DNA from 2 places in the Paenibacillus sp. Y859 genome. Region 1 is predicted to be linked to the other one. Evidence: predicted binding sites of a transcription regulator. Region 1 holds the regulator's gene; the other holds the start of a gene.

Region 1 (15,235 bases):
GGTTCAATTCCGGCCATACGAATATCCGCCTGTAGACTCGCTTCTGTTGTAATCCCCGTTAGAACAAGTATCGTTTCACAACCAGCCGCTGCTCCAGCGGAAATATCAGTCCGCATATTGTCACCAATCACGGTAACTTCAGAAGGTTCCATACCTAGTACATCCATCGCATAGGTCATCAAATGGCTAGCTGGCTTACCAATAACGAGTGGCTTCACACCCGTTCCCGCTTCAATAGCTGCGGCAATTGTTCCCGCACCTGGAATAACTCCTACATCGGAAGGTAGACGTAGATCGGGGTTCGTAACAATAAACTGAGCTCCCTCACTAATCCATTGAACTGCCGATGTTAACGTGTCATATGAGAATGTTCTATCTAGTCCTTGCACGACATATTCTGGATTCTGATCAACTTCTAGTAATCCCGCCTGCATGATTGCCTGACGTAATCCATTTTCACCTATTATGGAAACGCGGGCACCTGGAGATCGTTCAGCTATATACTTAGCGGTAGCTTGTGATGACGTACACACTTCGTTAGCTTCAGCTTGAATACCCATGCCATTTAATAAGACCGCTACATCCTCTGGTGTACGTGTCGAATTATTCGTTACAAACAAATAGGGAATATGATTAGCTTTTAATTGACTGATTAGAACATCAGCACCCGAGATCATATGTTGTCCATGATACAACGTCCCATCTAAATCTATTAATAGACCTTTACAGATTGTCATTGCCCATGCACTTCCTTTCAAAATAGAGAGTACAATCACTTTATATCATATAATAGTTTGTCAAGCTCTGTCGTTCTTCACTAGAAAAACCGTCATTTGTAATCATTTCCGCTCGTCATTCGTCACATTTAATCGAAGAGACGATCGATATTGTACCGTTATTATAGAATCCTATGTCATTTCCTGCGCTTTCCCGGAAAATAATTCATTTCTAATCGTTGATTTCCCACCACAATTATTGATTATGCTGAATAGGAATAATGGTAAATTCCTCTGCCAATAACGTATTTGGAAAAATAGACTGGGCCTCTTTTAGCAACTGACCCAACTGCTCCATGTCTTTATAACGGGAGCTGAAATGGGTTAGGACCATCTGCTTCGCTACCGCTTGCTGTGCAGCTTCAGCAGCTTGAACTGCAGTGCTATGGTAATAATCATGAGCAGTGTCTGCCATCTCATGAAGGTATGTGGATTCATGGACCAACATATCCGCATCCTTAGCAAGAGTCACAACAGCAGGACAAGGTCTCGTGTCCCCTAGTATAGTTACAATCTTGCCCTTTTTAGGAAGTCCCAACACATCTTCTGATCTTATAACTTGACCGTTCTCAAGTTCAATACTCTCTCCACGTTTAATCTTACCATATATAGGCCCTGGTTTGACTCCGTATGATTTCAGTAAGGCCAGATTAAGTGTACCTGTTCGGTCCTTCTCAATCACTCTGTACCCATAGCTATCAATTCGATGCTCTAGTAGTTCAGAATGAACAGCGAATGTCTCATCTTCAAAGATCAACCCACCGTCATGCTCCACGACTTCTAATATATAATCCATTCGAGATTGACTCAGCTTCATCGAGGTTTCTATATACTCCTTTATTCCATGAGGTCCATACACCGTCAATGGAGATACCCCACCTTGATTACTTCGACTTGCGAGCAGTCCAGGCAGTCCGAATATATGATCACCATGTAAATGAGTAATAAAAATTTTCTCAAGCTTACTGAGCTTTAACGATGACCTCAGGATCTGATGCTGGGTAGCCTCACCACAATCAAATAGCCAGAAGTAACCTCTCTCTTCAAATAGACGTAAGGCAATCGAAGTCACATTCCGCTGTAGCGTTGGTACACCCGCATTCGTACCTAGAAATAATAATTCCATCTTGCCCACGTTCTCCTTCCAATAACTCAGCATAAGATCCCTCGTATTATCGAAGGATCTTATGACTAGTATGAGCTAGCGTAACTAATCCAACTCTAAGAGGTTGTTCAAAAAGCTCACTTTTTGAATTCACTCTCTAAGCTTTTTCAACATTGAAGTATTGGGCTTGAGGATGACTAAATACCATCGCTGATACAGATGCTTCTGGTTCCATCATAAATCCTTCAGTTAACTCAATTCCAACATCCCCAGGTTGTAATAGTTCAAATAATGGTCCTTGTAACTCTAGATCAGGACAAGCTGGATAACCAAAGGATACTCTAATCCCTTGATACCGGGCACCATGTCGCTTCTTCATTGTCATATCTTCTGGATCAGGGAACCCCCATGAATCACGCATCATATGGTGAATACGTTCAGCCAATCCTTCAGCTGTCTCAAGGGCAACCGACTGCAACACGTGAGATCTTAGATAGTCCCCATTATCCTTCCATTGTCCAGATAACTCCGACACGCCATGCCCCGCAGTTACAATCAAGAATCCTACATAATCCATAACCCCGCTATCCACTGATTTCAGGAAATCCGAAAGACATAGATATGGCTCCACTCTCTGACGAGGGAATGAGAATCTTTGTAGCACCTTTGTGTGATCCTCTGGATCATAGACCAAAATATCATTTCCTTGAGATTGTGCTGGGAAGAAACGATATATCGCATGTGCCTGAATAATAGCGTCTTGCACCGCTTCATTCATAATTGCGTCTACTGTTTCTTTTAACGCAACTGCCTTCTCATTGCCCTCCGCAAGCAATTGCTCCACTGATCCACGTAATCCTAGATGGTGGCCCATCAACATCTGCATATTCACATAAGGCATGATATGGGAGATTGGATAGTTGCGTAGAACGTGGCGATCGGTATCAGGCGGAATTAACACTGGGTTATCGGTCGCAATGTTCGACTTCATCGCCCGTGTCAATACCGGGAGAGCTTTCTCTTCAAGTTTCGATTCGAGAAAAGCCTCAAGCTCTTCTTGCATCTTCACTCGCATTTCTTCACGTTGTATTGGATCCATTAGTTTATTTGCTATATCAAGTCCATCCATCGCATCCTTAGCATACACAACCATACCGTCATACTCTGGTTTGATTCGGGTCTTCGTAAACTTACGAGTTAGTGCTGCTCCTCCAACCATGATTGGAACATCAATTCCTGATGTTCTCAAATCCTGAGCAGTGATGACCATTTGCTGTGCGGATTTCACGAGAAGTCCTGATAATCCAATGATGTCTGCTTTCTCTTCACGATATACTTCAATTATTTTTTCCGGAGGTACTTTTATACCTAGGTTAATAATATGGTAACCGTTATTAGACAGTATAATTTCGACTAAGTTCTTACCGATGTCATGTACATCACCTTTTACGGTTGCTAACATGATTTTCCCTTTTATACTACTCTCATTCTTCTCCATGAAACCTTCAAGATAGGTGACTGAGGCTTTCATAACTTCAGCGCTCTGCAATACTTCAGCTACGATGAGCTCATTATTATTAAAGAGTCTACCGACCTCAGCCATACCTACCATTAGCGGACCATTGATGACCTCAAGCGCAGAATATTTTTTCAACGCCTCAACCAAATCAGGAATTAGTCCTTCTTTCGTACCTTCAACTACATAAGAAGAGAGACGTTCTTCTAGCGATAGACTAGATATCTTCTCTTTCTTCTCCACTTTCTTCTCACGAAACGCCGCTACAAATTCAGCCAACGTCTCATCATTCGTATTAAATATAAGGGCTTCCGCGAGACGACGCTCTTCCGCTGGGATCGAAGCATATCTCTCTAGCTTTTCCGTATTCACGATGGCGTAATCAAGTCCTGCTTTCGTACATTCGTACAAATACACAGAATTAAGCACTTCTCGACCTGACTCTGGCAATCCGAAGGATATATTACTTAGTCCCAGAATCGTTTTCACCTTAGGGAACTTTTCCTTAATCAATCTGATCCCTTCAATCGTCTCCACAGCTGAACCAATATACTGAGGGTCACCTGAACCAACTGGGAACATGTTAGGATCGAATATAATATCTTCTGGATTCAACCCATATTTATTTACAAGAAGATCATACGAACGGCTAGCCACTCCCAGCTTGGCTTCACGAGTGACCGCTTGTCCAGTCTCATCAATTAGGATACACACCACAGCGGCACCATAACGATGTATAAGTGGCACAACGTTCTCGAATTTTGATTCACCATCTTCAAGGTTAATGGAGTTAATTATCGCTTTACCTTGGGAATACTGAAGTCCTAACTCAATAATATGATCATACGTTGAGTCAATCATTAGAGGGACTTTTACTTTCTTAGCAACCAAAGGCAAGAAGTTATGCACCGCATACTCTTCATCGATATCCGTATCTTGGAGGTTAATGTCAATAATCTGAGCTGCTCCTTTAACTTGAGAACGAGCAATTTCAGATGCTTCATCAAACTTTCCTTCTTTAATCAAACGTTTAAATTTACGCGATCCTGAAATATTCGTACGCTCTCCAATCATAATCGGACGATTATCTGGTTCTACAAATACAGCATCTACCCCAGATATTGCAGGTGGGTGATCTCCATATTCACGACGAGGCTCATATTTCGAAAGTGCCTCGGCCATAGCACGAATGTGATCTGGTGTCGTACCACAGCATCCGCCCGCGATATTTAACCATCCTTGTTCAGCGAAAGCGACCATTTTCTTAGAAAGTGATTCTGGTGATTCATGGTAATTCCCATCTTCATCTGGTAACCCAGCGTTTGGATAACAACTTACAGCTGACTTGGAGATTGCAGCTAATGAGCGAATATGATCTCTCATAAATTCTGGTCCAGTCGCGCAGTTGAGTCCAACTGATATCGGATTTAAATGCTCAAGTGATATGTAGAATGACTCAATATTCTGTCCAGCTAATGTCGTTCCCATCGGTTCAATCGTACCCGAAATCATGATCGGAAGCGTCACACCACTTTGTTCAAAAGCTTGACGAATACCAATACTACCTGCCTTCACATTCAATGTGTCTTGACTCGTCTCCAATAGAAGCAAGTCAACGCCACCTTCGATCAAAGCAAGTGCTTGTTCCTCATACGTTGCTACCAATTCCTTAAATGTAACTCCACCTGTGACAGACAACGTCTTCGTTGTAGGGCCCATAGCCCCGATGACATAGCGTGGTTTAAGATCTGTACTATATTTATCAGCTGCTACACGAGCTAGCTCAGCTGCCTTTAAATTGATTTCACGGGACTTCTCAGGTATATCATAATCAGCAAGTACAACGGATGTTGCACCAAATGTATTGGTCGAGATCATATCTGCACCAGCATCTAAATATGATTCATGGATTTCTTGAATCGCATCCGGTCTTGTAAGAACTAGCATCTCGTTACAACCATCTAACTCTTCTCCACCGAAATCCTCTGGTGAAAGATCAAGCTGCTGAATCATGGTCCCCATTGCACCATCCATAATGAATATCCGTTCTTTTAATGATTCTTCTAAGTTCTTTATACTCAACTCGAATCCCTCCCACTGAAACATTAATTATTAGTTTAACAGAATAGCTCTCATTATAAAAGGAAAACACGGAGTTTTGTTAACATCCATATGCAACATCATCATTTATCTAAACACGAATGAATACATCATAATTACGAGAATCGTCCGTGTTTCCATATAGTTTCAATCTACTTTAGCTTAACCATAATAATCATTATAATTTGCGCAAAACCCCATTCTCCAATAATGGAAAACAGGGTTATTCAATCTCAGTTAAAATATTTCGACCTTATTCAGTAACCACTAATTCTTTCTTAGGCATCGAATGCATAGCCCCAACCGTGACATGAGAGATGACGTTATATGTATCTGCTTGATCCAAGCTTGTCTCCAATACATATTTGCCTTCACCTGCATGTGTAGCTTCAAGTTCAGTATGTATACCACCTTCAGTTGAAGGAACGAATTCTATTAATACTTTATCTGCATCCGTTACATTTTTATCATTTTGCGTCACTAGAACCTCAATCATAACCTTGTCATTCACTTTAACCTGTTCAGCTTGAATGCTTAATTCAACTAGAATAGGCATAAATGAATCATCGTTCCCCATATTCATTCCCTTGCGATTACTTCCTTCACTATTGCAGCCTATGATGACTATGAAAGACATAATAATAACTACCAAGCTGATTCGATTGCTTAATCTCACATGCTCCCAACCTTTCAAAATATAATTAAATAAGCTCATTTCACTACATTTCAAGATGTTGTGACATTAATCATATTAACATAAAAAAGCCTCTTCGTCTGCTGTTGAAGCAGGGAAAAGGCTTTTTGTGTCGATTTATGAGAGTCTCTCAATAATCTTATGCAACTCTGACAAATGCTCTATCTCAAAGTCTGGTGTAATCTCAGGATCTGTCGGTCGGTCTGTACGATTGATCCATACTGTTTGGATGCCAGCTGCAAGGCCGCCACGGATATCTGTCGTTAATTTATCGCCTACCATGAGCGCTTCGTCATTGTTCACTTCAAGTATAGATAACGCGTGATTAAATATAGACACATCGGGCTTACCTATACCAAAGCTTCCAGAAATCACAATTCCATCAAAATAAGGAGCCAACTCCGGAACCCCATCCAGCTTCTCTTGTTGCAATGCCGGACAACCATTCGTTAGTAGAAGCAATTTCACTTGTCCGCGCAATTCCTTAAGCACATGAAATGTTTCGTCATACACATGCGGACGAGAACGTCTTTCTGCAGCGAATTGGTCAGAAAGTTCAAGAGCTAAATTGTCATCATCTATACCCATTTTCAAAAGACCACGTTGCCATGCATCTTTACGGTACACCTTAACTATTTGTTCTAACTGTCGAAATTCAGATTGTTCCCCTGCAGTAAAATTCGCCCACAGCCCTTCAAAAGGATTGATACCGATCTTAGTAGTGAAAGGAAATGTATCATACGATTCATATAATGCCCTCGCTTCACTTCGAACGGCTTCTTCAAGCGCAACATGATCGATGCCTGAAACTTCAGCAGCCCTCTTACATGTAGCTTCAAAAGACTCCAACACACTGCGTTCATCCCACAACAGAGTATCATCCAAGTCAAAAATAACAGCTTTTATCGACATATCTCTAACTCTCTCCCTCACCCATTACTTTTCAATAGGAATATTGTTATCCTTCGCAAATCGTTCCAAACCTTCACCCATCGCCTTAGTATCGTACCGATTAATTAGACGAGTGAACACCCAATTAGCTCCCTTAGCTTTCGGCTCAATGACAACCGATCCCCTATTAACTTTAATTTTAGCTATACTGGATGCAGTTAATGTACGAACTCGACTTAGCTTTGTCGTTTGTAAATTATCTTTATTTACTTGTAAGTAAGGACGTCTCAAGTAAAGTATGACCGCCAATGCGATATAAGCGATCGTGACAACCCATGTCATTACTGGACTAGTAGTTGCTGTTTGTTCTTGTTCGGGCAATGTACTCGATGCCCATCCAAGAAGTGCATATAATATAGCTAACATGATCAGAACAATAGGAAACACATATTTACGCCCTTTATATGTATCGCCGTTCACGATGACACCATGCTTAATCATACCTGATTGACCTTGTTTCTTGCGTTGCTTATTAAGCTCTGTTCGATTCTTTTGAACCATTCTCTCCCAAGAACGTGACATACTTTAGCCTCCTAATGATGTGGATTATTGTAATCTATCCTTTACCGATTCCGTGTCTTCCTCTACGAATTCAATGGAATCCAATTGATCTCGAACATTTCTACGAATGTTCTGAAGGTACATCTCACGAAGAGCAACCCGTTCTTGCAATTCATCCTCCGTTAGACCCTCAGTTTTCTTCTTACGGGCAAGTTCGTTAATCCGTTCTATCACGTTGTCAATATCCATAAAACTGTCCTCCATTCATAAATATCAGTATTAACTTTGACATGATAAAAAGAGCTTGTCAAGGAGTTCACCCCACCAAGCTCTATAGATGTAATAATATTTAATATACGGGCAGCTTCAGTACCTCTCCAGCCATGATATTACCACTCGTTAATCCATTTAATTGTTTCAGTTTTTTAATATAAACCCGTGTATCCATATTCGTTGGTTTCTCTTGAACAGCAACACTCCAAAGTGTATCTCCATACAGTACGATAACATTCTTCTCGACTCGCTCTTCCTCAGCAGAATTAGCAAAGGCCTGAATCATTCCAGAGGAACCTACAGCTACTATTAGTAACAGCCAAATTGATATCTTAACAAATGAACGTGGTACTATCGATTTCACCCGATCTCTCCATAAATATGTATGTGTGTTTCTTTCATTCGTAGTTTTGTAAATACTCTCATAAGTACTGTATCTCAACATAATAAACTCATCTCCCAAACGTTTGTTCTTGTTATTAAAATCACTATAACACGAACACTTGTTTTGTTCAACACTTTTTAGAACAAATGTTCTGAAAAGTTTAGAACCTACGTTTGTGCGAACGGTAGTTCTATGTTATAATTTCACAAAGTAACTTTAATGAGGTGGAACAATATGTCTAAGGTATCTAGCCGACAACAAGCAATAATAGAATTCATACGTAGCGAAGTACGCACTAAGGGATATCCACCATCTGTGCGGGAGATCGGAGAAGCGGTTGGATTAGCTTCTAGTTCAACTGTTCATGGACACTTGGACCGTCTAGAGAAGAAAGGTCTTATTCGGAGGGATCCAACTAAACCGCGCGCAATTGAAATATTAGGTCAGGATGATTCCGAGAACCAACATCAGTTTAGTCATACTGTAGCTCGTGTTCCCGTTGTTGGGAAGGTGACTGCGGGTGTTCCCATTACGGCAACAGAGAATATAGAAGATTATTTCCCTCTACCACAACATTTTGTAGGTGATGAGAAGGTATTCATGCTCAACGTAATGGGTGATAGTATGATTGAAGTCGGAATACATGATGGGGATATGGTCATTGTTCGCCAACAGCAAACGGCTAATAATGGTGATATCGTCGTTGCCATGACTGAAGAAGATGAAGCCACGGTCAAGACTTTTTACAAAGAGAAAGACCATATTAGGCTTCAACCGGAGAATCCAACATATCCACCTTTACGTTTGAATCATGTTACGATCCTTGGTAAAGTTGTTGGTCTCTTCCGTGACATTCACTGAACTCGTACATTGCCATTATTAATCATGATAACTATTAGAAAAGGATACGGTTGCTTATCATGCGCTGTATCCTTTTCTTTGTATAAGGAGAATTTAACATATGAGTAAGAAGAAAACTTTAAAAATTGAATTACCTAAAATATCTCAAGCAATGACGGACCTCCCCTCTCTATCATTAGATATACAATCCGAGGATTGTATCGAACGAGGTGTGTTCCAGGATTGCTCTTTAGATAGTAAAACGCTTCAGCGAGTGACATTCGATGAGGTTATTTTTAGAAATGTAGACTTTTCTCAATCATCATTCATGTACCTCGAACTGACCGACGTCATCTTTGATAACTGTGATCTTTCTAATACAGATTTCAGCAATGCAAGCATACACAGAACAGAATTCAGAAATTGTAAACTCATTGGATTAGATTTATCAGAAACTACACTTCGAAACGTTCTATTTCAACACTGCTTAGGGGATTTTGCAAATTTCCGTTTTTCCAATATGAAATCGGTTAACATGGAAGACTGCTCCCTTTCTAGCTCAGATTATTGTTATTCTACTTTAGAACATGTGAATTTTCACAGAACTAATCTTGATCAATCTCAATTCTCTGGCTCAAAGCATAAAGGAATAGACTTCAGCACCTGTGAGTTTTCTTCCTTAAGTATCAACCTAGAGGATTTAAAGAATTGCATTATTTCTAAAGAACAAGCTTATGTATTTGCAGGCTTATTAGGTCTGGTGATTAACCAGTAGGATTAGGCGGGTTAGATCAGATATGCACCTTTTCTTTTTCCTTAATAAGTCTCCTTCAGTCAAATTCGCAAATTGCTCACACCCACACTGTTCCTTTATTAACTTTATAAGCATGAGCTAGCAAATACCCTAGCTGATGGGGATCACTTATTTCAGGAGATACACAATGAGCGATCAAATATTAAGTCAAGTATTAGAAGAACTGAAACAAATGAATTCTCGGATAGGTAGTTCAACATAATATTAATCACGTTCAAATATAATCTCGCCCTTATGGGCTTTTCTTTTTACCAGAAAACAGAACATACGTTTCATCTCCAGAGTTTCTACATAGAAAATGGCTCAACACTACAATCATCACTTGACTACTTACTATCGCGCTATAGAACAACACCAACTGACGTGTGGTATAAAGCCTGCGCTTTCGCAGGAATATGACAACCACCTCAACAAGTAGGTAGGAAGAATGTCTCCTGCTGATTCCGCGGTCTTAAGTTCCTAATAAGTGGGATTGGGTCGGGTGAAGTGGAGAAGTACGAAGCAGCAAAGATGACGGAATTGTCCTGAAGAAGCGATAGCGTTCGCCAACAAGCTTTCCGTTGGAAAGCTACTTCGGAAGCCTATGCTTTGCCCTCTGATTTCAACCGCTATAGCGGTATATAATCAAGAAATCAGAGGGCAACAGCGATCGTAAGGACAATCCCCACCATATGCCCCAAAAATAAAAACCCCCGAAGCTTAGAGCCTCAAGGGTTTCACGGATTAGTACATCGTCATATATTGATCAAGTTCCCATTGATGAACTCGTGTGCGGTACATATCCCATTCAATTTCTTTCAACTCATAGAAGTAAGCAAGGGCATGATCTCCGAGTGCGGAGGTAATCACTTCACTGCGGATCATCTCATTCAAAGCTTCCTTCAAATCTGCAGGTAAGCTTGGAATTCCCTCTTCAATCCGCTCTTCTTCTGACATGACATATATATTACGGTCAACTGGAGCAGGCAATTCAAGCTCATTCTTGATTCCGTCCAGTCCAGCTTTCAACATAACAGCAAGAGCTAGATATGGATTAGCTGCTGGATCCGGGTTACGTACTTCCACACGTGTACTAAGACCACGTGAAGCAGGAATACGAATCATTGGGCTACGGTTGCTACCAGACCAAGCTACATAACACGGAGCTTCGTATCCAGGTACAAGACGTTTATATGAATTCACAGTTGAGTTGGTGATGGCTGCAAAAGCACGTGCATGCTTTAGAATACCTGCCATATAATAACGTGCTGTACTGCTCAACCCTAATTCATCGGTCTCATCGTAGAATGCATTCTCTTTGCCATTGAATAGAGATTGGTGACAGTGCATACCCGATCCACTCACTCCATAAAGCGGCTTAGGCATAAAGGTTGCATGAAGCCCATGTTCGCGTGCGATCGTCTTGACGACCAGTTTAAACGTCTGAATCTGATCAGCGGCTTTAACAGCATCTTCGTATTTGAAGTCAATCTCATGTTGTCCAGGCGCAACTTCATGATGTGATGCTTCAACTTCGAAGCCCATTTCTTCAAGAGTTAGAACGATCTCACGTCGACAGTTCTCACCAAGATCCAAAGGTGCAAGATCGAAATATCCAGCTTTATCATTTAGCTCCATCGTTGGATTACCTTGTGCATCTGTTTTGAATAAGAAAAATTCAGGTTCTGGACCCACTTTCATGGACGAATAACCCATTTCTTCCGCTTCTCTCAAACAACGTTTCAAGATACCACGTGGGTCCCCAGCAAATGGAGTTCCGTCAGGCATATAGATGTCACAAATTAAACGAGCAACACGCTCTTCCGCTACCCATGGGAATACCACCCAAGTATCAAGATCGGGATATAAATACATATCTGATTCTTCAATCCGCGCGTAACCTTCAATCGAAGATCCGTCGAACATCATTAAGTTATCTACAGCTTTCTTGAGCTGACTTACAGGAATCTCCACATTCTTGATTGATCCTAGCAAATCAGTAAATTGTAAACGAATAAATCTTACGTTCTGTTCCTTAGCCATTTTAAGGATTGCTTCTTTGGTATAACCCACAGTACCCTCGCCCTTCGCAAATAGAATATTATACATTATTTATCAAAAAATCGGGATAATTCTCCTTTAATTAAGGAGCCTCGACCCGGTCTCCTATTTTCTGAAAGTTCTTGCTTAAGATCACGATGAAGTTGTGAATCATATAATCCTCCACGTTTAATTCCAGTATCGAGTGTAATGACTGTAGCCTCATCAGATTCCTTCGTAAAGGGCTTCATGACTTGCTTCATGCCCGCGATATTAACACCTTTCTCAATAAGCGCCTTAATCTCAAGCAATCTTCCCACGTCATTAAAAGAAAACAACCGTTGATTACCAGCTGTGCGAGCTGGAACGATCAATTCATGTTCTTCATAGTAACGAATCTGTCGTGCAGATAAATCAGTCAGTTTCATTACGATACCAATTGGGAATAATGCCATATTCCTACGAATATCATCACCCATGATTCATCAACCTTCCAGTGATCTAATATCTATCATTCTACATACCGCATTTTCTAGTGTCAATAGAATGTCAGGTAAGCTCACACAAGTTTTTTATCGATCATCATTTGTAGTGCCTTAAGCACCCCGTACTTCACATGAGCGTAGGTCAATCCACCCTGCATATAAGCAATATAAGGTTCTCTAATAGGTGCATCTGCTGATAATTCCAAGCTTCCACCTTGAATAAATGTACCGGCAGCCATAATAACAGGATGTTCATACCCAGGCATCTCCCATGGCTCAGGAACGACATAACTATCTACCGCTGCAGCACGCTGAATACCTTGAACAAATGCGATTAAATGCTCTGGTCCTGTAAAAGAAATCGCCTGAATGAGATCCGTTCGCTTCTCGTTCCAAGCTGGTTTCGTAACAAATCCAAATTTCTCAAACATAGCCGCAGCAAATACACTACCTTTAATAGCCTGTCCTACAATAGTAGGGGCCAAGAATAGGCCTTGATAAATCCCTCGTGTCGTTCCCATCATCGCTCCTACCTCACTACCAATTCCCGGTGCGGTCAGACGATAAGATGCTTGATCTACATATTCTCTCTTGCCACAAATATATCCACCCGTCTCCGCTATGCCACCACCAGGGTTCTTGATTAAAGATCCTGCTATTAGGTCGGCACCCACATCTGTTGGTTCATATTCTTCTGTAAATTCTCCATAGCAGTTATCAACAAATACAATGAGTTCTGGATTAATCGCCTTGACACGTCGAACCATTTCCCCAATTTGCTCCACCGAGAATGAGGCACGCCAATCATATCCCCTAGAACGTTGGATTCCAATCACTTTGGTTGATGCTGTTATCCCTTTCTCAACAGCATCCCAATCCACACTCTCATCCTCTAACAATGCGGCTTCTCTATATGTAATCCCGAAATCTAATAAGGAACCCAAACCATCGCCCGCTGCACCTATAACCTTATGAAGCGTATCATAAGGCCGTCCTGTAATATAAAATAATTCATCACCTGGGCGTAACACACCAAATAAAGCTGTCGAAATAGTATGAGTACCCGATGCAAAATGAGGCCGAACAAGTGCTGCTTCAGCCCCAAATACATCTGCATATACTAAATCTAAAACTTCGCGACCACGATCATTATAGGCATAACCTGTAGAGCCAGCGAAATGATAATCGCTGACTTTATGGGTTTGGAATGCATCAATCACTTTCCACTGATTCAAATCCACTATGCGATCAACTGCTTGCACCTGATCTTTAATCTGTTCTTCCACCGAAATCATATACTGTTCCAATTCTTCCGTAAATCTTGCCATTTCTTTTCAATTCTCCCTTGCTGTCTTCATTCTCTTCTAGTTACTTCACTTTAATGTCTCAATATATTCTTGTAGCAAATAGCCTTCTCTCTCATAATCGGCCTTATGAAGCAGAACCGTATAGAGTGAATCACTACCATCGAACTCCTGATCAGTGACCTCACCAACACGATACAAGAGTGACACTATATCTCCACGATTTGCAGGAATACGAAAAGTTAAAGTATCCCCCTTCAGAGTCGTCTGAATCGCATCACGTATCGCTAATAAATCCGTTTCATCGAACGCACTAATCTTTAAATACCCTTCACCCGAATTCAGCATTTGCAGTTGTTCCGGTGTACAAGCATCCTTCTTATTATAGAGAACGATTTGTGGTTTGTTCGATGCCCCTAAATCTTCAAGGATAGATTGAACGACAGCCATCTGATCTTCTCTCATATCGGATGACGCATCCACCACATGAAGGATCAATGTTGCCTCATTCACTTCCTCCAACGTAGAACGAAACGCTGCAATCAGGTCATGGGGTAAATTCTGAATGAATCCTACAGTATCCGTAAGTACGACTTCCTTACCAGTAGGTAATTCTAACACACGTGAGGTAGGATCTAAAGTAGCGAACAATTGATCTTGAATATATACGTCAGCATCCGTTAATTGTTTGAGCAAGGTAGATTTACCCGCATTCGTATAACCAACAAGTGCGACTTGAACCACTTCACTTTTCTTTCTACGTTCGCGATACAGCTTGCGATGACGGGTAATCTCATCTAATTGATGCTTCAAATCATCTACACGACCTCGTATATGGCGTCTGTCCGTTTCTAGTTTACTTTCTCCCGGCCCTCTAGTCCCAATACCGCCACCTAGACGTGAAAGATTCTGACCCTGCCCGGATAGACGTGGCAGTAGATAAGTTAACTGTGCCAGTTCAACCTGAATAATACCCTCACGCGTATTCGCTCTTTGGGCAAAAATATCAAGGATCAACTGCGTCCTGTCGATAATTTTAGCATCTAACATTTCTTCTAAATGCCGAACCTGTGCTCCGGATAGCTCATGGTCAAATATAGCTGTATTGGCGTCATTCTCCTCCATAATCATCCGAAGTTCATCTACTTTACCTTTACCAATGAAAAATTTAGGATCCTTTTTGGCAAGATTCTGACTTAGGGAATCCACCACTTCTACACCTGCTGTTTCGGCTAATTGAATTAATTCATGTAAAGAATGCTCTGGGTCGATTCCTTTTCTTTTTACCTCATCTGTCACTAGACTTACTAGGACTGCACGTGCTTGTATTTCCGCTTCTGTATCAAACGTGATGGTGTTTGCCATAAATTTAATTGCCCCTTTATCTGCTAAATCATAGATTGAACCTGAAATCTTCCGTACGTAAAGTCATCAACTCTTGCTTGCCTGGGTTACTGTTCTCATATTGATTC
Region 2 (15,235 bases), on a different contig from region 1:
TCTGTACATTCTGCATTATACCGTGGTCACGGGGGTTATCACGCAGTAGGGATCCGCAGAATATTATTAAACAGGCTCATCAGTTAGTGGAAGCTGGTTATAAGGAAATGGTCTTAACGGGGATTCATACCGGTGGTTATGGCGATGATCTTGATCAGTATGATTTATCCGATCTATTGATGGATTTAGATAAGGTAGATGGACTAGAACGGATTCGAATCAGTTCGATTGAAGCAAGTCAAATTGATCATAAGATGCTGGATGTTTTGAATCGTTCTACGAAGATGTGTCGTCATCTTCATATTCCACTTCAAGCTGGTGACGATGAAGTATTGAAACGGATGAGACGTAAATATACAACAGAACAATTTTATAATAAAATGGGATTAATTCGTCAAGCTATGCCGGATGTAGGCATTACTACAGATATTATTGTCGGTTTCCCTGGCGAGACGGATGAGATGTCCCGTAATGGCTATGATCTGATGAAGGCGATCCAGTTCTCAGAAATGCATGTGTTCCCATACTCTAAACGGACAGGCACGCCTGCGGCACGTATGGAGGACCAGGTGGATGAAGAGATCAAGAATGCACGGGTTCACGATCTGATCGACTTATCTGAACAGATGCAGCTTACCTATGCGAATAAATTTGTAGGGCAAGTTCTTGAGGTCATCCCAGAGGGAGCTCGTAAAGGTTCAGAAGGTTCAGGTAAATTACAGGGATTCAGCGATAACTATTTGCAGATGACTTTTGACGGACCAGAGGATCTTCAGCGTAAAATATGTCGTGTGGAAATGGTTGAGGCTGGTGTCAACGAGTGCAAGGGGAAGTTGATCAGTGTAGGTTAATAAATGAACTGAGATATGGATAAGGATTTCATTTTTCTGTTTCAGAAGATGAAATCCTTATATTTTTCTTGAAATATAAGGAAGTATAAGTTTCACTTGATACTCTATTCCTTATATTTCCGCTGAAACGGGTGCTGTCCTTACAAAGGACGGCGAAGCCGTTTCTACTTGATAATATGATATAAAGGGGTCATCAGCGTGGCATACAAACAATTTTCAGCAGGTGGCGTCGTATTTAAGAAAGAGGATGGGGAACTTCATATTCAGCTCATACTAGACCGTTATGGTAAAGTGTCGTTAGCTAAAGGGAAGATGGAGCAGGGTGAGACGATCGAGGAGACAGCTCTGCGTGAAATTGAAGAGGAGACGGGTATACTGGGAAGTATTGTCTCGCCTGTAGATATTATTGCGTATACGTACCAGAACCCTGTTCATGGAGAAGTGGATAAAGAAGTACATTATTATCTGGTGGAAGCGACAGGCGGTCATCTGAAGCCTCAAATTGAGGAGATAAATGAAGTATCCTGGTATACACCTGAAGAGGCTTGGCGTCGCCAGCAGCAAAGCGGATATCGTAATAACGATATCATTCTCAAGAAAGCTCTATCATTGTTAGGAATAAGTGTATAGGATGTTCAAAAGGTCATCTTTTGAACTCGATTTTATATAAGTGCGAGTCTTAGGATGAGGAACGATCGATCCTTTTCCAGATCGGAAGATAACATATTGGAAGTGCTATGAGCGAACAGAGGATATTGAATATCGTCTGTGAATGGGCAATTTGGCTACCGAAGTCGCTGGATAACCAAGCAGATACGTTATGTAATTGTTGAATAAAGGGCATGAATAATGCTGCACCACCTACATTCAGTACGACATGAGTCCAAGCGACAAATTTACCTGATGGAGAACTACCGGTAGCGGCGATGACAGCGGTGACGCATGTGCCTACATTGGATCCTAAGACGATGGCAATACCTACTTCTACGGGAAGGGCACCAGAACTTGCAAGTCCCATAGCCAGGCCAATGACAGCCGCACTACTATGGATTAGGGCAGTCAGGCATGCTCCGGCAACGACTCCCCAGAGTACATTCTGAGAGGCGCGTTCAATGAACCATCCGAAGACACCGTATGAATCTAATGCAGGTCCGATTGACTGCATGACACGGATTCCGAACATGATTAATGCGAACCCGGCTACGATGAGGGATATATATTGGGCAGGTTCGAAGAAATGCTTGTATTGGCGTAATTTCCATGGCGTATAATCATTTGCGATCACAGCAGCAGCCCATACTGTGATGGATATGAGGAGCAAAGGGGGAGCCAGTTGTCCTAATTGCAAACCCATTAATTCGGTTGTGAGGCAAGTGCCAATGTTGCTACCGAGAATGATACCAAGCGTTCTAGCATAGGTGAGAAGACCGGCATTTACGAGGCCTATGGTGATGACCGTAACGGCTGTACTACTTTGTAGAATGCCAGTAATGAAAGTACTGAATAGCATGCCTTTGAGGGGTGACGAGGTTGCCTTGCTTAGAAGAGAGATTAACATGGGTCCAGCCCAGCGAGAAAGAGCGGACTCCATCACTTTCATACCAAGCAGAAAAATGGCCAAACCGTATAGTACAGGGAAGATAATAGCATGGAACATGGATATGATTCTCCTTTTAGAGGATGTTCAAAAAGTCCTTGAAATAAATATATGTCTGTGATTGGACAACCATGACAAACATGATAGAACCTGCGGTGACAAGCACCGATACAGGTACATAATAGGGAGTGAAGATGAATGGCATCAGTTATTTTACAACGGAGTCAGAAGAAGAGATTAGAACATGGACATCCATGGGTGTTCAAAAGTGAAATTGCAACAGTCGAAGGTGAGCCAGAAGCAGGTCAGTTAGTTAACGTACTAAACCACCAGAAAAGGTATATTGGGACAGGGTATTATAATCCTGCATCGCAGATTACGGTAAGAATCGTATCGTATCGTTCTATGGAATTCATGGATCAGGCCTTTTTTACGGAGCGATTCCGAAACTGCCTTCAACATCGTGAACGATTTACCCCAGGAGAGACTGCTTATCGATTGGTCTATGGCGAGGCGGATTTTCTGCCTGGATTAATTGTAGATCGATTCGGTGATGTGCTAGTGGTCCAATTGTTGACGCTGGGTATGGACAAGTGCCGCAATGACATTGTGGCATCTTTGATTGAAGTCATGCATCCCGAAGGAATATATGAGCGTAGTGACGTATCTGTCCGTGAATTGGAAGGTTTGGAACAAGTGAAGGGACCATTATATGGAGAATGTCCACGTCATGTGAATGTGCGTGAGAATGGCTTGGCCATTGTCGTGGATATCGTAGAAGGTCAGAAGACTGGATATTTCTTCGATCAGCGTGAGAACCGTGCTTCTATTGAACCTTTGATGACAGGGTGGGGTGGAAGAAGTGGTATTACTTTGCAGGATGTTGAGCAAGATGGCATGATTAAGAATTTGCCTGTGAACAAGAGTGGGGGCATCGTTACATTTCCTTACTGGGATGGGGCGACGGTACTCGAATGTTTCTCTCATACAGGTAGTTTCACATTGCACGCTTGTAAATATGGAGCAAAGAAGGTCACTTGCCTAGATATTTCTCAGCATGCGATTGAAAGTGCTCAAGCTAATGTAGAATTAAACGGGTTCACAGATCGGGTAGAGTTTGTTGTTGATGATGCCTTTCAATATCTTCGTACACAGGTTAAAGGTGTAGAAGAGAGAGTGAGGCGTTCTAATACAGGGACAGGAAAGAATAAGATTGATACCTCCAAGCCGATGGCTACGAGTGAAGGTCGAACATGGGATGTGGTTATCCTTGATCCTCCAGCATTCGCGAAGAATAAGAGTGCAGTACAAGGCGCTTGTCGCGGGTACAAAGACATCAACCTCCATGGAATGAAACTTGTGAATGAAGGCGGATATCTCGTTACAGCAAGTTGCTCTTACCATATGCGTCCAGATTTATTTCTAGAGACCATACAAGAGGCGGCAGCGGATGCAGGTAAAATTCTCCGTCTAATCGAGTGGCGTGCTGCTGGTAAAGATCATCCGCAAATTCTAGGAGTGGATGAGGGTCATTATCTGAAATTCGCTATTTTTGAAGTGCGGAGTAAATAAAATGAATTATAATTTAGTTGGATTAGGAACAAGCTCTCTTCTGTAAGTGGAAGGGAGTTTTTTTGTTGGACGAATTAAATAAGGTCAATGATCCCCTGATATCTTTATTTATGCTTTGCAGGGAACAAAACCCAAAAAAAGTGGAAGTTTTCCCAATAAAGGGCTCCTTATGTCAGAAGTGCATAGGGGATATAATTATGGATGCGGTTACATTGACGCGAAGGAAACAATAAAAGGGGGAGGCAAAGTATGAAAAGTATGAAACGTGTTTTAGTCGGAATCTCTACAATGCTCGTGATATCATCTGCTCTCACAGCGTGTGGTGGAAATTCAAACTCATCCAGCTCAACTCCAGCTCCATCATCTAACACTGCTAAGACTCCATCAAAAGGGGATGCTCCGAAAGTTACCATCAATCTCTGGAGCTTCACGGACGAGATTCCGAACATGACCAAAAAGTATATGGAAATCCATCCTGAGGCGAATGTAGAGTTCAAAACTACGGTTATCGCAACTACCGATGGAGCTTATCAGCCTGCTATCGACCAGGCCCTGTCCGCTGGCGGGAAAGATGCTCCGGATATTTTTGCAGCTGAAGCGGCGTTCGTGCTCAAGTATACACAAGGCGATGCATCCAGCTTTACCGCCAACTATGCGGACCTGGGCCTTGACGACCAAATGGTTAAGGACGCGGGCATCGCTCAGTACTCTGTTGATATCGGCAGTAAAGACGGCCAGCTGAAAGGCCTCGGTTATCAAGCAACTGGCGGAGCCTTTATCTATCGCCGCTCGCTTGCCAAGGATGTGTTTGGAACGGATGACCCGGCTGCCATCAAGACTGAAATTGGTCCAGGCTGGGATAAATTCTTCGATGCAGCTGCGAAGCTGAAAGCTAAAGGATATGGCGCAGTTTCTGGAGACGGCGATATGTGGCATGCGATCGAGAACAGTTCTGAGAAAGGCTGGATTGTTGATGGCAAACTTCATATCGATCCGAAGCGCGAAGAGTTCCTTGATCTCTCCAAAAAGCTGAAAGACAATGGATACCACAACGACACGACAGATTGGACGGAAGCCTGGTACGCCGATATGTCCGGCACTGGTGCCCAACCGGTCTTCGGTTTCTTCGGTCCTGCTTGGCTCATTAACTATACGTTAAGCGACCATGCAAAAGATACAAATGGTGACTGGGCAGTTACTGAGTCACCAACAGGTTTCTTCTGGGGAGGTACCTGGTTGCTCGCCAATAAAGACGTAACCAAGGACGAAGCCAAGAAACAAGCTGTTGCGGACTTTATCAAATGGGTAACACTCGATACTTCTGAAACCGGACTCCAGTATTACTGGGCTAACGGAACGTTCAACGAGGGCGAGCAAGGCGCGAAGGACAGTGTTTCTTCCTCCGTTGTCATGGATAAGTCTAACGGTGAATTACCATTGCTTGGCGGGCAGAACATTTTCGACATATTTATTCCGGCTAACACCAACGCTTCAGGCAAGAACTTGACCCAGTTCGACGAAACGATAAACAGACTCTGGCGTGAACAAGTACGCGAATATACTGCGGGCAACAAGGACCGTGATAAAACGATCGAAACCTTCAAGCAGCAAGTCAAAGATCAACTTGAAATCGACAGCGAATAAAAAGAAAACGAAGGGGCGGGAAGTTATCCCGCCCCTTCATATCAACTAAAGGGGGGGAGACCATGCGCCGTAAAGGTGTGAACTACTCTAAATATGGCTATATCTTTACATTACCGTTTGTTTTGGCATTTCTTATTTTCTCGCTATATCCTATTTTATACACCGCATTCATCGGATTCACCGATTTAAAGGGATTAATACCAAAGCCAATACAGATTTTGGATGATCCTTTTAAGAACTTCAAAGATCTCCTCTTTGATAATGTCTCATTCAGAAAGTCTCTAATTAACACCGGGTTGCTCTGGATTGTCAACTTCGTTCCCCAGATCCTTCTCGCGCTATTGCTCACTGCGTGGTTCACGAACCAGCGTCTTAAAATTAAGGGACAAGGTGCTTTCAAAGTTCTGCTCTATATGCCTAATATTATCACAGCGGGTACAATTGCCGTTCTTTTTAGCACTCTGTTTGCCTATCCGATGGGTCCCATAAACAGTTTTTTTGAAATGATGGGATGGTCCGACGGCCCAATTTTCTTCCTGCAGGATAAGACGACAGCGCGGGGCATTGTGGCGTTCATCCAGTTCTGGATGTGGTATGGCAACACCATGATCATTCTGATCGCAGGCGTTATGGGTATAAATCCTGCACTCTTCGAGTCTGCGTCGATTGACGGCGCAAACGGAGTTCAGACCTTCTTCCGTATCACGCTGCCGAGTTTACGTACGATTTTGTTATTCACGCTGATTACATCGATGGTCGGTGGTTTGACCATGTTCGATATTCCGCAGCTCTTCCTTGCGGGCGGACCGGATGACTCCACGCTTACCACGTCCATGTTCATTTATGGGCAAGCCTTTAAGGGAAGCTATTTGTACAATCGCGCTGCAGCGGCCAGTATGATCATGTTCGTGATTTCAGCAATATTGTCTGGATTTGTGTTCTATTTAATGCGTGATCGCGACGCGGCAAAAATAAAAAAAATAGAAAAAATGCATAGAAAAGCCGCCAAGAGCAGCCAAAAGGGGGGCGTAGCACATGAACAATAATCAAAAAGGTGGAACCGTCACCCGTAAATTAAACAAGACGATTATCTATGTCGTCTGTATCTCTTTGGCGGTACTCAGTATCCTCCCGTTTTGGATCATGTTTGTGAACGCCACTCGCTCTACACCGGAAATTCAAAGCGGTATCTCACTGTTCCCTTCGACGCACTTGATGAGTAACCTGCGGGTGCTGCTCGACAAGAGCTTCGATCCCATTCAAGGGTTTATGAATTCTTTTGTTATCTCTGCTTCAGCAACCCTCTTAACGGTCTATTTCTCGTCCTTAGCGGCTTATGGACTTGTGACTTATAGCTGGAAGCTGCGTGGGCCATTCTTTACCTTTATTTTGTGCGTGATGATGATTCCTTCCCAGGCAAGTGCAATCGGATTCTATCAGTTCATGTATAAAATACATTGGACAAACAGCTTTCTTCCACTGATTCTGCCTGCGATTGCAGCGCCTGCGGTCGTGTTCTTTATGCGCCAATACCTGCTCGCTACGCTGTCGATAGAGATCGTGGAAGCGGCACGCGTAGACGGGTCCAGTGAATTCAGCACCTTTAACCGGATTATCATGCCGCTGATGGTGCCGGCAGTGGCGACGCAGGCTATCTTTGCCTTTGTGGCCAATTGGAACAACCTGTTCATGCCTCTGATTCTGCTGACACAGAAGGAGAAATATACGATGCCGATTATGGTCAGTCTACTTCGCGGTGATATTTACAGGACCGAGTTCGGATCGATCTACTTGGGGCTAGCCTTAACGGCTTTACCGCTGTTTGTGGTTTACTTCCTGTTATCCCGGTATATTATCGCGGGCGTAGCGCTCGGAGGCGTGAAAGAATAACCTCATGTTTGAGATTGAAGTAAAGTTGTTCACGAGATCGCTCATTTCGGAAGTTTGTAGAGATACAAACTTTCGAAATGAGCGATCTTATTTCTCCCTTTTGGAGTTCTTTATGAAATCCTACTTAAGAATGTCTTGAAGTAATGCTTCGGAGACATTCTTATTTGTCGTTTTTATAAAAACGATCATGATCATTGCGGATCCAATCTACTAACGATTAACGGATTATGAGTCGTAATAATCTAAAAAGTGGATTTTATCATAGATGTGAGCAGTGAAACCAAACGTACGTTCCTTTGAGTGGAGGGTATGTTATAATAGTAAGCGACTATTCTAATACAATTTAATAAGTCAGTTTATACGATGAATTGTCAATCTGAGTGCGACAAGACTTGACAATTCATCCTTATATAAAGGAGGCATCCCATGTCGGTTCAATTCCTTATAGGACGTTCGGGAAGCGGTAAAACTACGAATATATTGCAAGATATATCGGCACGAATTAGTAAGGAATCACAAGGTAATCCGATTATCCTAATCGTCCCAGAACAGGGTTCTTTTCAAGCTGAGCATGCGTTGGTGACATCTGGTTCGGTGAGAGGGATTGCGCGTGCGCAGGTGTTAAGCTTTCAGCGTCTGGCTTACCGGGTCATGCAAGAGACGGGTGGATCGGCGCGTGTTGGCATTAGTGAAGAAGGAAAAAGAATGTTGCTCTACAAGATCATACAAAGGCGTAAAGAAGAATTGAAGCTGTTCGGCCCATCGGGGGATCAAGTAGGTTTCGTGGGAAGACTAGGTCAACTCTACACGGAGATGAAGCGTTATTGTATCGATGCTACGAATGTATCAGAACAGCTCTCATTGATGAGATCTAATGGTTTGGGGACTCCGATCTTACGCGACAAGCTAGGAGATATCGAGACGCTTTATCGAGATTTCGAGCAAGAGTTATCTCCTTTATATATGGATAATGAAGATTATTTGATGACATTAGCGGGGGCTATTCCGAATTCTTCATACGTGAAGGGTGCGGATATTTGGATTGATGGTTTTCATGGATTCACACCTCAAGAATATACGGTGTTGCAGCAATTAATGTTATGCGCGTCATCTGTAACCATTGCACTTACGCTGGATAAAACTCTGGACCATGGCATGCTTCCACATGAGTTAGATTTATTTCATCCATCAGCCACAACGTATGTGAAGTTAAAAGGAATGGCTGCAGAATTAGGTGTGGAGTCATCGGATAGACTACTCAGCTCGGATAACCTCCCGAGATTTGAACATAGCCCAGAGCTTGCGCATCTCGAACGGGGATTTGATCGGCGAATTCCTTGGCGTGATTCTTCGCAACAAGAGCATCCTAAGTCTCACGGCATCTCTATTCACGCAGCCGTTAATCGACGTGCAGAAGTCGAGGGAGCACTGCGTGAAATGATTCGCCTCGTTCGTGAAGAAGGTGCTAGGTTCAGGGAAATGGCTATTTTTGTGCGACAATTGGGAGATTATGAGCCTATTATAGGTCCTCTTTGCCGCGATTATGACGTACCCTTTTTCCTCGATCAGAAGCGCAGTGAGCTACATCATCCCTTGGTAGAGTTTATACGTTCAGCACTTGATATTGTGAAAAGACGCTGGCGCTATGAAGATGTATTTCGCTGCATCAAGACGGATTTATTGCTGCCATTAGATGGCTCTCTTGATCGTAAAGATATGGATCGATTAGAGAATTACGTGCTAGCTTGTGGGATTCATGGCTACCGCTGGACAGATGGACGCCCATGGAGCGCAACTCCAAGTCTTTCACTTGAAGGTGATGACAACGTGGATCGAGAGAAGAAAGGCGAAGAGCTTCTTGAACTGATGGAGCGCTGTCGCGCAGCGATCTGTGGACCACTATTTACTTTTGAGAACAGATTGAAGAAAGCTAAGACTGCTCAAGATTTATGTACAGCCGTATATTTGTTGTTGGAAGAGGCGAATGTTCCGCAAAAGCTTGATCTTCTCAGTCATGAAGCTTTGGAAGCAGGTCAACCAGAGGCTGCCAAAGAGCATCGGCAACTATGGGGCGCCATTCTGGATATACTTGATCAAATGGTGGAATTAATGGGTGATGAGAACATTAGCTTCGATTTGTTTACGGGGATATTAGATACGGGCTTAACAGAGTTGAAATTATCCCTCGTTCCACCTTCCATCGATCAGATCTTAATTGGGAATATGGATAGAACACGTACTAGTGGTGTGAAATATACATTTCTGTTGGGCTTCAATGAAGGTGTTGTTCCTGCGATACTTCAGGAAGATGGCGTACTGACGGAACAGGAACGCCTGTTGTTATCGGATGCTGGAATGGAGCTAGCTCCAAGCATTTCACGTAAGCTTTTAGATGAAAGATTCTTGATCTACAATGCGTTAACTTCAGCTAGTCAACATATGTGGATATCTTATACGGCTTCTGATGAAGAGGGCAAAGTCCTCTTACCTTCGGAAGTGATTCGACATGTGAAGAAGATGTACCCATTCCTGAAAGAAGAGCCACTATTGGGGCAACCTCAGCGAGGACAAACCCTTGAAGAACAGCTAGACTTTGTAACGAATCCACAACAGACGTTGAGTCATTTAATTATACAGTTGCAAAAATGGAAGCGAGGTAGCGATATTCCTGACTTTTGGTGGGAAGCTTACAATTGGTATTTACAGCATGAGCAGTGGCGCGAACCTCTGTTCATGTTACTTCGCTCGTTATTTTATGTGAATGAAGCATTACCTTTGCGCTTAGACACGAGCCGCAAGTTGTATGGAGCCAAAATTCGTACAAGTGTATCAAGAATGGAGAGATTTGTTGCTTGTCCATTTTCACATTTTGCATCACATGGTTTAAAGCTAAAAGAACGTCAGATGTATCGACTAAAGGCGCCTGATATCGGTCAATTGTTTCACTCTGCACTTAGTGATATGGCCACGCAATTAAAGAATCGAAGCGTTAGTTGGGGGAGTCTAACACCTGAAGAATGCCGACTGGAAGCCGGTATTGCGGTAGATCGCTTAACACCCCTCTTGCAGGGAGAAATCTTATTGAGTTCCAAGCGCTATGGCTATATTTCAAGAAAATTAAAAAACATTGTCGGCAGAGCATCCATTATTCTTGGTGAACATGCTCGGAGAGGTAACTTTGAACCTATTGGGCTTGAACTTGATTTCGGTCCTGGGAAGACGCTACCTCCGCTTACTTTTCCACTGGAGAATGGCTCGATTATGGAAGTTGTCGGTCGGATTGACCGCGTAGATATGGCACAGACAGAGCAAGGGATGATGCTGAGAGTGATTGATTATAAGTCCAGCCAGAATGATCTCAAGCTACATGAGGTGTATTATGGTCTGTCTCTTCAATTGTTAACTTATCTCGACGTATTGTTGACATATTCAGAAGACTGGCTTGGGCAGGCAGCTATCCCAGCGGGAACATTGTATTTCCATGTGCATGATCCATTATTGCAATCTACGAATGGGATGAATGCGGAGCAAGCAGCAGATGAATTGCTTAAACGTTTCAAAATGAAGGGGCTTTTGCTCGCGGATCGCGACGTTATTGCACAGATGGATGCAACGTTAGATAAAGGACATTCTACGATTCTGCCCGTTGCTGTGAAAGCCGATGGAAGTTTCTATAGCAGTGCAGCTGTGGCAAGTACGGAACAATGGGGAAGTTTATTGTCATCTGTAAGGAACAATATTATGAAGATTGGAACGCGTATTACAGAAGGTGATGTAACAATTGAACCTTATCGGATTCAGAATGAGACGGCTTGCACATTTTGCTCTTATAAGCCGGTCTGTCATTTCGATGAAACGATTGAGGGAAGTCAATATCATATCATGGGTAAACCGAACAAAGCACAAGTATGGGACATGCTGTCCAAGACGCAAGGAGGAGATACACCGTGAGCGGACTAGTGAAGCCAGAGGGTAGTATGTGGAGCGATGATCAGTGGAAGGCCATTTCGCTTAGCGGTGATCATATTCTTGTAGCAGCGGCAGCGGGTTCAGGGAAAACAGCCGTGTTAGTAGAAAGAATTATTCGAAAAATTATGAATGAAGAAGAAGGATTTAGTGTTGATCGGCTACTCGTTGCAACGTTTACGAAGGCAGCAGCGGCTGAAATGCGTCAGCGGATTCGTGAAGCATTGGATAAGGAGCTTGAGAAAGAGCCAGATAACGAGCATCTGCGTCGTCAACTTGCCCTTCTAGGGAGAGCATCGATTACTACACTTCATTCGTTCTGTTTGGAAGTTATTCGTCGCTATTATCAGTGGATTCCCTTGGATCCAGGATTCCGCATACTGAATGTGAATGAAGCGGAATTGCTACGTCAGGAAATTCTGGAGCAATTATTTGAGGAAAAGTATGGTGAGGCAGAGGACGGTGGTATCTTTCTACGTCTTGCTGACTGGTTCAGCGGTGAACGTAGTGATGATGCTCTCTATCTTCTTGTTCAGAAGCTATATGACTTCTCTCGAAGTCACTCTTGGCCAGATGCTTGGTTACGTCAGATGGCGTCTAATTTCTCCATTTCTGATTCCTCAGAGCTTGATGATAGTCCTTGGGTTCACAGCATTGTTAAGGATGCCAATTTGTCTATTGCAGGGGCGGCAGGATTACTTCAACAAGCTATATCTTTAGCGATGTTACCTGGAGGACCAGCTCCTTATGTCGATAATTTACGAGATGATTTAGAAATGGTCGAATCCCTTCGAGAATGTCTAGAGGATTTTCCATGGAATGCTCTTTATGATGCCTTTCAAACGATTTCCTTCGGTAAGTTAAAGAGTTGCCGCAAAGATGAGACGGACCCTGTTCTACAGGATCGTGTCAAGGAACTGAGGGACAATGTTAAGAAAATACTGAATGAACTTAAAAATTCCTTGTTCGGTCGCTCGGCAGAAGCTTTCCTGTCAGAGCTGCATGAGGTTGCTCCAGTGATGGAGGAATTATCTGAGGTTGTCATTCTGTTCGGTCAGCGTTATCAAGCAGAGAAGAAGTCACGTGGACTCGTCGATTTCAGTGATCTGGAGCATTACTGTTTACAGATCCTACGACATCCGGATTCTTCTATGGATCATCTCCTTCCCTCAGATGCCGCCATTGAATATAAAAGCCACTTCGATGAGGTGTTATTGGATGAATATCAAGATACCAATAGCGTACAGGAGGACATCGTAAGGCTGATTTCCAGAGATGCACCTGGGAATCGCTTTATGGTTGGGGATGTGAAACAAAGTATTTATCGGTTTCGCCTAGCAGATCCAGGACTTTTTCTAGATAAATACGGCAGATACGGCGTGGATGAGAATGAAGGAATAGTGATCGACCTTGCTCGGAATTTTCGTAGTAGACGTCAAGTGTTGGATGCAGCCAATGTATTGTTCCGACAAATAATGAATGAAAGTGTAGCGGAGATCACTTATAACGAACGTGCTGAATTAGTATATGGAGCATCATTTCCTAGCAGTTCAGACGGTGCAGAGGAGTCTACTTATACGCCAGAGCTTCTCTTGATTGATCGCGGGAATGGCGGTAGATCAGGTGAAGACGAAGCTTCAGAGAATGAAGAGAACTCCCTTCTTCAAGAAGGCGAGTGGGTGGAGATGGAGACTGCTCAACTCGAAGCACGTGCCATTGCTGCGAAGATCAAAGAAATGACAGGTGAAACTGGGGAACCGTTATTTATTTATGATAAAGAATTAAAAATGATGCGACCTATTGTTCATGGCGATATAGTAATCCTTTTACGTTCTGCTTATATTTGGGGACCATTGTTTATGGAAGAACTTCGTCAACAGGGTATTTCTGCTGATGGGGAACAGAATCAAGGTTACTTTCAGGCTACTGAAGTTGAGATTATGTTGTCCTTGTTGCAAGTGGTAGATAATCCGCTGCAAGATATTCCGCTTGCGAGCGTCCTTCGTTCACCGATTGTTGGTCTAACAGAGGAAGAATTAGCTGAGGTTCGCTTGTGTGCGACTGGATCATTCTATGAGGCTGTGAGAGCAGCAGCGGAGATCAATTCGGAAGATGGAGGTTCTTCTAAACTAAGATTCAAATTACGTGATTTCCTTCTTAAAATGGAGGGGTGGCGTAATGAAGCGCGTCGTGGCAGTCTAGGAGACCTGATATGGCATATATACAGGGAGACTGGCTATATGGACTGGGTAGGCGGACTTCCTGGCGGAGGGCATCGTCAGAACAATTTAACGGCACTATACGATAGAGCTGTTCAATATGAACAGACTACAGCATCTAGGGGTTTGTTTCGCTTCTTGACCTTTATCGCTAGACTTCGTGACCATGGTTCGGATTTAGGTAGTCCAGGGGGATCAGACAAGCAAGATAATGCCGTAAGAATCATGACAATTCATAAAAGTAAAGGTCTGGAATTCCCAGTCGTTTTCTTAGCGGGCATTGCCAAGACTTTCAATCAGCAGGATTTGAGTTCTTCTTTTCTGATGCATAAAGATTTGGGATTTGGGCCGAAGTTCGTGGATCAAGAGATGCGAGTCAGTTATCCAACTTTACCGAATCTCGCGATTCGTCGTCGCTCACAGCAAGAACTGCTGGCTGAGGAGATGCGAGTGCTGTATGTAGGACTAACTCGTCCTAAAGAGAAATTGATACTAGTAGGGACGGCTAAGGATCTCGCTAAAAAGGTATTAGCATGGACCCAGGTTCAGGCACATCAACCCTATATGCTTCCTGATTATGTGCTATCGAGGGGGCGTAGCTATTTGGATTGGATTGGGCCGGCCTTAATTCGTCATCCTGATGCAGAGCTTTTAAGACAGATCGGTGGCGTTACAGAGCCTCCTGCGCCTGCTTTGAACGACGATCCTTCTGTATGGAGTATATCCGTTCTTTCAGCAGATGAACTTTCGCAAGATGTCATACTGGGTGTAGATGGAGAGAAAGAGATTTCGCAGAATCGTAAGCTTAAATTGCAAGCCATATTGAAAAGAGAATCAATACCGCTGTCGTCCATCGAGGCTAGCGATGAACTGCCCACTACTGGCTCGAATGGCATCGAGAGTAAGCTGGAGTGGCAATATCCATATGCGATAGCTAGTACGCTGTCAGCTAAAACATCGGTTACAGAGATGAAGAAGATTCTCTCTATGCAGGAACTTCCGTCTTTGGATTGGATGGAGGAGAAGAATAATCAACAAGATTCAACATTACAGCTTCGTCGACCTAAATTTATGGAGAAGAAAAGCATGAGTCCCACGGAGCGGGGAACCGTCTACCATACGCTTATGCAGCATATTCCATTGCATACAGGTGCAGTAGATTCTGCGATAGTAGGAGAAACACTCCAACGGCTTACCGAATTGCAGATTGTCACGAAGGAACAGGCGGAGATGATCACTGTAGAGGAAGTGGCTGCTATGTTTCAAAGTGATATTGGAGCAAGGCTGCTTGCTGCGGATTGGGTAGAACGGGAAATGCCTTTCAGTTACGCGCTTTCTGCAGTTGAAGCGCATCAAGGACTAAATATCGTAAAGAAATTATCTGCGCCTGATGAACAGGAATCTTCGGTGACTGCTAGACAGTTGGAGAATGAAACGGTGTTAATTCAAGGTGTTGTGGATTGTATTTTCAGAGATAATGGCAAGTTGATTCTTGT

The links. Region 1 encodes LexA, which represses DNA repair genes until DNA is damaged. Its sites were predicted from a motif close to CGAACATATGTTCG; they were not measured.
Region 2: a site for LexA is predicted at 7,836-7,849, ahead of addB (helicase-exonuclease AddAB subunit AddB). Genes of this name have one in related genera too.

What each region holds. Positions count from the first base shown of each region.
Region 1 is NZ_JBXCIZ010000011.1:91,205-106,439, forward strand. It holds gene AC1TO8_RS18775 (TIGR01457 family HAD-type hydrolase) at 1-737, opposite strand, end outside; gene rnz (ribonuclease Z) at 973-1,902, opposite strand; gene metH (methionine synthase) at 2,039-5,431, opposite strand; gene AC1TO8_RS18790 (FixH family protein) at 5,751-6,212, opposite strand; gene AC1TO8_RS18795 (HAD family hydrolase) at 6,309-7,103, opposite strand; gene AC1TO8_RS18800 (hypothetical protein) at 7,128-7,664, opposite strand; gene AC1TO8_RS18805 (DUF896 domain-containing protein) at 7,689-7,892, opposite strand; gene AC1TO8_RS18810 (LysM peptidoglycan-binding domain-containing protein) at 7,993-8,361, opposite strand; gene lexA (transcriptional repressor LexA) at 8,536-9,162, shown strand; gene AC1TO8_RS18820 (pentapeptide repeat-containing protein) at 9,263-9,916, shown strand; gene glnA (type I glutamate--ammonia ligase) at 10,679-12,007, opposite strand; gene AC1TO8_RS18830 (MerR family transcriptional regulator) at 12,043-12,453, opposite strand; gene AC1TO8_RS18835 (methionine gamma-lyase family protein) at 12,534-13,787, opposite strand; gene hflX (GTPase HflX) at 13,833-15,128, opposite strand; gene AC1TO8_RS18845 (AAA family ATPase) at 15,157-15,235, opposite strand, start outside.
Region 2 is NZ_JBXCIZ010000002.1:187,691-202,925, forward strand. It holds gene mtaB (tRNA (N(6)-L-threonylcarbamoyladenosine(37)-C(2))-methylthiotransferase MtaB) at 1-851, shown strand, start outside; gene AC1TO8_RS05715 (NUDIX hydrolase) at 1,050-1,481, shown strand; gene AC1TO8_RS05720 (Na/Pi cotransporter family protein) at 1,531-2,508, opposite strand; gene AC1TO8_RS05725 (class I SAM-dependent rRNA methyltransferase) at 2,647-4,020, shown strand; gene AC1TO8_RS05730 (ABC transporter substrate-binding protein) at 4,270-5,664, shown strand; gene AC1TO8_RS05735 (carbohydrate ABC transporter permease) at 5,727-6,710, shown strand; gene AC1TO8_RS05740 (carbohydrate ABC transporter permease) at 6,700-7,554, shown strand; gene addB (helicase-exonuclease AddAB subunit AddB) at 7,981-11,505, shown strand; gene addA (helicase-exonuclease AddAB subunit AddA) at 11,463-15,235, shown strand, end outside.